One region of the Solibacillus sp. R5-41 genome, then DNA from elsewhere that is predicted to be linked to it. Evidence: predicted binding sites of a transcription regulator. Region 1 holds the regulator's gene; the other holds the start of a gene.
The links. Region 1 encodes LexA, which represses DNA repair genes until DNA is damaged. Its sites were predicted from a motif close to CGAACATATGTTCG; they were not measured.

Region 1 (3,430 bases):
TAGTAATAATTACTTCGCCACTTGCTAGTGCAGCACCCGCATTACGGATTTTAGATAAGTTTTTATCTTCATTTTTCAATGTAATACAATGATACGATTTTGCAATTTCTTCTGTTTTGTCTGTACATCGATTTAATACAACAATAATCTCAACTTGATTCGTATATCCTTTTGAAGCCGCTACAATTGAATCCAAACATTTTCCAATATATTTTTCTTCATTGTGTGCAGGAATAATAATAGAAAACTTAATATTTTCTGTCATACTTCATTCCTCCTCTTCGAATTGTTGTAACAATGTCATAACTAAATTATATGCAGCTAATCGAATTTTTTATTAATAAAAACTACCAATTTTCGGCATATTTAGTTACAAATTTCGCAACATTTTATTAAGTTAGTTTCAATATGATGAGTCATCAGGAGAACCTATCTCCTTAGTAAAAGCATAATTTCAGACGTGACACAAAAATTGTGAAACTACTAGCTATCATTGTGCAAGGTTTACGCCATATCCATGCAAAAAATGCCAGTTAAGATAATTTCCAGATGTTTAGCTAAAAATCCGCTAAAAAAAAGACTTGAAGAGCAAGTGTTTACTCTTCAAGTCTGTCGATATGTTCAATATAACGTCGATGGACGGTCGCCTTGCTCACCTGATAGCCAAGTCCCGTTAACATATTGGCGATTTCTAAAAATGTTAACCCTTTTTGACGTAAATTCACAATTTCTTCGATTGGCACTTCTTTACGCTCTCTACCTTCTTGATTGCCTCTGTTTTTTAAGTTTTTTTCCGGCTTATACCCATTCTCAACAGCTCGGCGCATGCCACGGCGAATTTTAGCGTTATGCATACGGCGCTGGTATTCTTCAACAACTGCCAAAATTTCCAGTAGCATCGTATCCATTTCATTTAACGCTAATGGACCTGCATCATTTAACGAATAAACAGTTGCCTCCTGTTTTTGAATAAGGTGTAGAACCGCCATTCGCGCATTCCCACGCCCTAAACGTGTCTCATCTTGAACAAATAACGCTTTAATGTCGTACGCTTTCATATAATCAAGCATGTCGAGCAAGCCATCTCGGTCGACCTCATACCCGCTCTGTTGATCGCTGAACACTTGAAGGTCTACAAATTCATGTGACAATGCATACCGAGTCAGTTCTTCTTGCTGTCGTTTTAAAGATGTTTCTTGTGTAGATTTGTCGGTACTCACACGACAATAAATGACTGCTTTATTTTGATTCATTATTTTCACTCGCTACTTTAATAATATGTATTTCTGGTGATTCAGATAGCCCTACGATATATTTAGAGTTTTTTACGATGGGCACCAAAAGAAGTTGCCCACTAACAATTTTTTCATCGCGTAACGCATTTTCCTTTTTTACCGCAACAATCCACTCATGCTCTGTCATTTTACCACTATATTGCCCTGCTAACGACCATAAAGTATCCCCTTGTTCGATTGTAATGTGTTCGTATGCAGTAATGTGTTCATCTTTTACAAAAATAAATGCAATAAGAATAATTGAAAATAAGAAAAACATTGATACAAAGCTATTTAACTTCATTTTACCCAAAATAATTCGCCCCTTTTAGAATATACGTTCGGAATACATGTTCTATATATTAATGCGAACGTACGTTTTTGTCAACCTCTTTTAGAACCTATGTTTGCATTCTTGTTCGCATACTGGTATACTTAATTTAATAAATCTACTTATATAAGAGGTGAGAGCGTTGACAAAAATTTCAAAACGACAAGAAGCCATTTTAGCTTTTATAAAAGATGAAGTTCGTACAAAAGGCTATCCACCATCTGTCCGAGAAATCGGTGAAGCTGTTGGTTTAGCTTCAAGTTCAACTGTCCATGGGCATCTAGCTCGTTTAGAAAGTAAAGGACTTATTCGTCGTGACCCGACAAAACCGCGTGCCATTGAAATTCTTGAACAAGGAGACTCCACAATACCAAAACAAGGCGTCATTCATGTTCCACTAATCGGAAAAGTGACTGCTGGCCTCCCTATTTCTGCTATTGAAGATATTCAGGAATACTTCCCGCTACCCGATACATACGGTTCTTCTGAGGATGAATTATTCATGCTTGAAATTATGGGAGAATCTATGATTGAAGCTGGTATTTTAAATGGTGATTACGTGATTGTTAAAAAGAGTTCTACAGCAAGTAACGGTGAAATCGTTGTGGCTATGACGGAAGATGATGAAGCAACGGTTAAGCGCTTCTATAAAGAAAAAACATATTTCCGTTTACAGCCTGAAAATAGTTCAATGGAGCCAATTATCGTCAACCAAGTAACGATTCTTGGAAAAGTCGTTGGATTATACCGCAACGTGCATTAAAACATAAAAGCAGCAAAACGTATCGTAACGTTTTGCTGCTTTTTCTTTTATTTCTTTGTAGAAGCATCTATAAAACTTTTAAATAGTTTGTCAGATGGTGCATCATTTTCAAGCCCTTCTGGATGCCACTGGACACCGATACAATACGGATGCGTTGGATGCTCAATCCCTTCAATGACACCGTCTTTTGCACGGGCATTGATAATAAATCCATCCGCCACTGCATCAATAGCCTGATGGTGGAATGAATTCGTTAAAATCGTGGCCGCCCCAACAATTTGTTGCAGCTTTGATGGCTCGAGCTCCACTGTATGCGTAACTTCATGGCGCAGCGAAACTTGTGTATGTTTCAATACGTTTTCCACTTGTGTATCAATATCTTGATATAATGTCCCACCAAATGCCACGTTCATCACTTGCTCACCACGACAAATGCCTAAAATCGGTATTTCCCGTTCAAATGCGCGTTTCATAATAAGCATGTCACTTTTATCCCGTTCATCAATGACGACACCGAGCTTAAAATGGGGTTCTTGCCCAAATATTAAAGGATTCACATCATAACCACCAATTGATACAACACCGTCCACGATATCAAGTACTTGCTCGATATTTTCTTCGTTAATAACCGGCAAACAAATGGGCGTGCCACCTGCTTTTTTAATTGCATTAATGTATGTATTATTAATCTCTTTTTTACCTTCAACAGGATGCATCGTTAAGCCAATAACAGGTTTCATAATTGTCCTCCCAAAAATGTGATAATCGTAGCATACCACTAATTATCAGATTTGTGTGAACATTTAAATATTACCCCATCAAAATAATGATCCATACCACTGTAAAATCGGTTCGCCGTAAAAATAGACAATGATTGCAGCGAGTGCGATGGAAGGTCCAAATGGGACAGGTGTCTTTCTGCCCTTTTTACGGATTTTTAAGATGATGATACCCACCACCATGCCGATCATCGCCGCTAAAAAGAGCGTCAATAGCGTCTGTACCGTACCAAGGACAAGGCCGATGACGAAAAACAATTTAATGTCTCCCCCGCCCATGCCT
Region 2 (3,430 bases), 910 kb from region 1:
GCCTAGCAATAGTAAGCCTAGTATAAAGGCGAGTGTTTGTTCCACAAGACCATTCGGATTTGGCAATAGAAAATTAAATATATCAATAAAAATACCGGCTAAAAACATATCTATATACGTTCCGGCACGAGGTAGTCGCTTTGTAAATAGGGCATCAATCACTAAAATTAACAAGCCCAATAAAATGGACCATGCACCAATTGTTAAACCTAGGTTTTTCGCAAGACCTATATGCAACACGTCCCACGAGCCCACGCCAAGCGCCTGTCCCTTTACTGTCAGTGCCACGCCTAATGAAAGTATGATAATTCCTGTAATAAAAAACAAGCAGCGCCAAAAAAATTCTTGCTTTATCTTCATAAAAAAATCCCTCTATATTCCATCTTAGTTGTCATAATCTAACTACCATTATAACGACAACAAGCAAAAAAGAGGGATAACTGTTAATTCAAAAAACTTAAAGGGAAACAACATACAGACAAAACGTTTATAATAGACTATTTTTCATACGTATAACTTAATTCATCCAAGCTGTTATCGACGTTTACGATTAAATTATGCTCATTAAAAAACCATTCATCGGATTTTTCAATATAAAAATGAACATCCTCTACTACGACGTTAACGCCCATTTCATGCGGTTGCTCGCGGTTCATCCCTAATGAAAAGCCTTCATGAAAAGGAGAAGAACCCCCGTACCGTGCATAAAAGCGAATAAAGTCGCCATTTTCAATTTCCATTTCATTGCGGAACCATTCAATCGCTTCATTTGATAATCTAATTTCCATAAGCTCACCTCAACATCAATTATGCAATACATGTCTCATCTCAAATCATACAAGTTGATGATGAGAATTACCACAAAAATAGATTTTTTCATTCTTTAAATGAAAAAAAACTCCCTCTAAGTCAGAGAGAGTTTCACTATTCAACTAGAAGGGGCTAAATCCATTTCACTTTTGGTTCCGTCCCGTTCTTTATACGCTTTATATTTTCACGGTGACGGTAAAAAATAAATGTTGCTAAAAAGGCGATCAAAATAATGAGCGCAAAATCTCCTGTCACAACCCAATAAACTGAACTATAAATTAATGCGACAACCGCTGCAATCATAGAAGTTAAACTGACCATTTTCGTCATTTTTAATGAGAGGAAAAATGTAAAGAATAGCACGATAAAAAGTGGCCAAGAATAACCAAGAATGACACCGGCACTTGTTGCTACGGCTTTCCCACCGCGGAAACCTGCAAAAACAGGGAACATATGGCCAACAACTGCCACAACGCCTAAAATAAGCGGATGAATTGTCGAATCCGAAAAGAATGGCAACGCTAATAATAATACAGCAGCGGTCCCCTTAAAGACGTCGATAAATGTAACAACAATTCCTGGTTTTTTACCTAGCACACGAAATGTATTTGTCGCGCCTAAATTACCGCTACCATGCTGGCGAATATCCGTATTATAAAATAGTTTTCCGATCCAAAGCCCTGAAGGAATCGAACCGATTACATAAGCACAAAGGAGAATTAATCCATTAATCATAAGTTGTGCTCCTTTCAATTTTCGAAATTAATAGTTGGTACTAATACTATGTGATGATTATTTTACACCGTTTTAGAAAGGAAGGAAAGAAGAATTATTTTTTACTCTTTAAAAAAAAAAAACAGGAAAATAGTTACATTGTAAAGAATCAATCACAGGATGAACTTTTAATGCGCATTCGTTGATGGTACAATTAATCTTTGCAAAGCTGATTATTTCGGATTCACTAATTGACAGTGGGTGCGATAGTATGTACGATTAACAATGTAAATAGAACGTTCGTTTGTGTTTTGGAGGGGATTTCATTTTGGTTAAAAACCAACCGGGCATCGCATACAATGATGATGCCATTCAAGTATTAGAAGGTTTAGAAGCCGTTCGTAAAAGACCAGGTATGTATATTGGTTCCACTGATAGCCGAGGTCTTCATCATTTAGTGTTTGAAATTGTGGACAATGCGGTTGATGAAGCACTTGCTGGTTTTGGGAATCATATTACTGTAAAGATTCATGAGGATAATAGTATATCTGTACGTGACTTTGGTCGAGGTATGCCTACAGGGATGCATAAAATGGGCAAACCGACGCCTGAAATTATTTTTACCGTGCTTCATGCAGGGGGAAAATTCGGACAAGGTGGCTACAAAACAAGTGGTGGCTTACACGGGGTTGGTTCCTCTGTTGTAAACGCGTTATCGACTTTTTTAGAAGTTACCATTCATCGTGACGGTGAAATTTTCCGTCAACGTTTTGAGAATGGCGGAAAGCCTGTTACGTCACTTGATACAATAGGCAAAACGAAGGAAATGGGTACACTCGTCCATTTCTTGCCGGATGAAACGATTTTCTCAGCAACGAAGTATAACTACGATACGTTAGCTGAGCGCTTAAGAGAATCTGCCTTTTTATTAAAGGGTTTAAAAATTGAACTAATTGACGAACGCGGAGAAGGAAAGCATGAAGTATTCCACTATGAAAATGGAATTGAAGCGTTTGTAACCTATTTGAATGAGGAAAAAGATGTTCTTCACCCAGTTAAATATGTAGAGGGGCTCATTTCTGAAATTGAAGTAGAATTTGCTTTCCAATTTAATGATGGCTATTCAGAAACCATTTTATCGTTCGTAAATAATGTACGTACGAAAGATGGAGGCACACATGAAACAGGCGCAAAAGCTGCATTAACACGTGTATTTAATGAATATGCCCGTAAAATTGGTTTATTAAAGGAAAAGGATAAAAACCTCGAGGGCGCTGATATTCGAGAAGGCTTAACAGGTATTGTTTCTGTTCGAATACCTGAGCAACTCCTGCAATTTGAAGGCCAAACAAAAGGCAAGCTTGGTACAAGTGAAGCACGCTCTGCTGTCGATACCGTCGTGTTTGAAAAATTACTTTATGTATTAGAAGAAAATGCTGAGCTTTCGGCATCGTTAGTACGTAAGGCGATTCGTGCTCAGCAAGTTCGTGAAGCCGCACGTAAGGCTAGAGATGATGCACGGAACGGCAAAAAGAAAAAATCGAGCACGCTGCTATCAGGGAAGCTTACACCAGCTCAATCAAAAAATGCGGCACGAAATGAATTATACCTAGTAGAGGGTGATTCAGCAGGTGGTTCAGCGAAACAAGGACGCGACCGCACATTCCAAGCGATTTTACCATTGCGTGGAAAAGTTATTAATACCGAAAAAGCCAAGCTGCAAGATATTATGAAAAACGAAGAAATTGCAACAATTATCCATACTATTGGTGCTGGTGTTGGGGCCGATTTTACTGTGGCAGACGCAGCTTATGACAAAGTTGTCATTATGACCGATGCCGATACAGATGGCGCGCATATTCAAGTGCTACTACTGACATTCTTCTACCGTTACATGCGACCACTC

Region 2: a site for LexA is predicted at 1,818-1,831, ahead of parE (DNA topoisomerase IV subunit B). Genes of this name have one in related genera too.

The regions. Positions count from the first base shown of each region.
Region 1 is NZ_CP024123.1:2,944,673-2,948,102, forward strand. Features, by position in the region: gene CSE16_RS14555 (glycosyltransferase) at 1-265, opposite strand, end outside; gene CSE16_RS14560 (YneB family resolvase-like protein) at 597-1,253, opposite strand; gene CSE16_RS14565 (cell division suppressor protein YneA) at 1,240-1,578, opposite strand; gene lexA (transcriptional repressor LexA) at 1,748-2,368, shown strand; gene CSE16_RS14575 (gamma-glutamyl-gamma-aminobutyrate hydrolase family protein) at 2,416-3,108, opposite strand; gene CSE16_RS14580 (prepilin peptidase) at 3,187-3,430, opposite strand, start outside.
Region 2 is NZ_CP024123.1:2,030,379-2,033,808, reverse strand. Features, by position in the region: gene CSE16_RS09745 (YczE/YyaS/YitT family protein) at 1-354, opposite strand, end outside; gene CSE16_RS09740 (HesB/YadR/YfhF family protein) at 498-788, opposite strand; gene plsY (glycerol-3-phosphate 1-O-acyltransferase PlsY) at 943-1,545, opposite strand; gene parE (DNA topoisomerase IV subunit B) at 1,853-3,430, shown strand, end outside.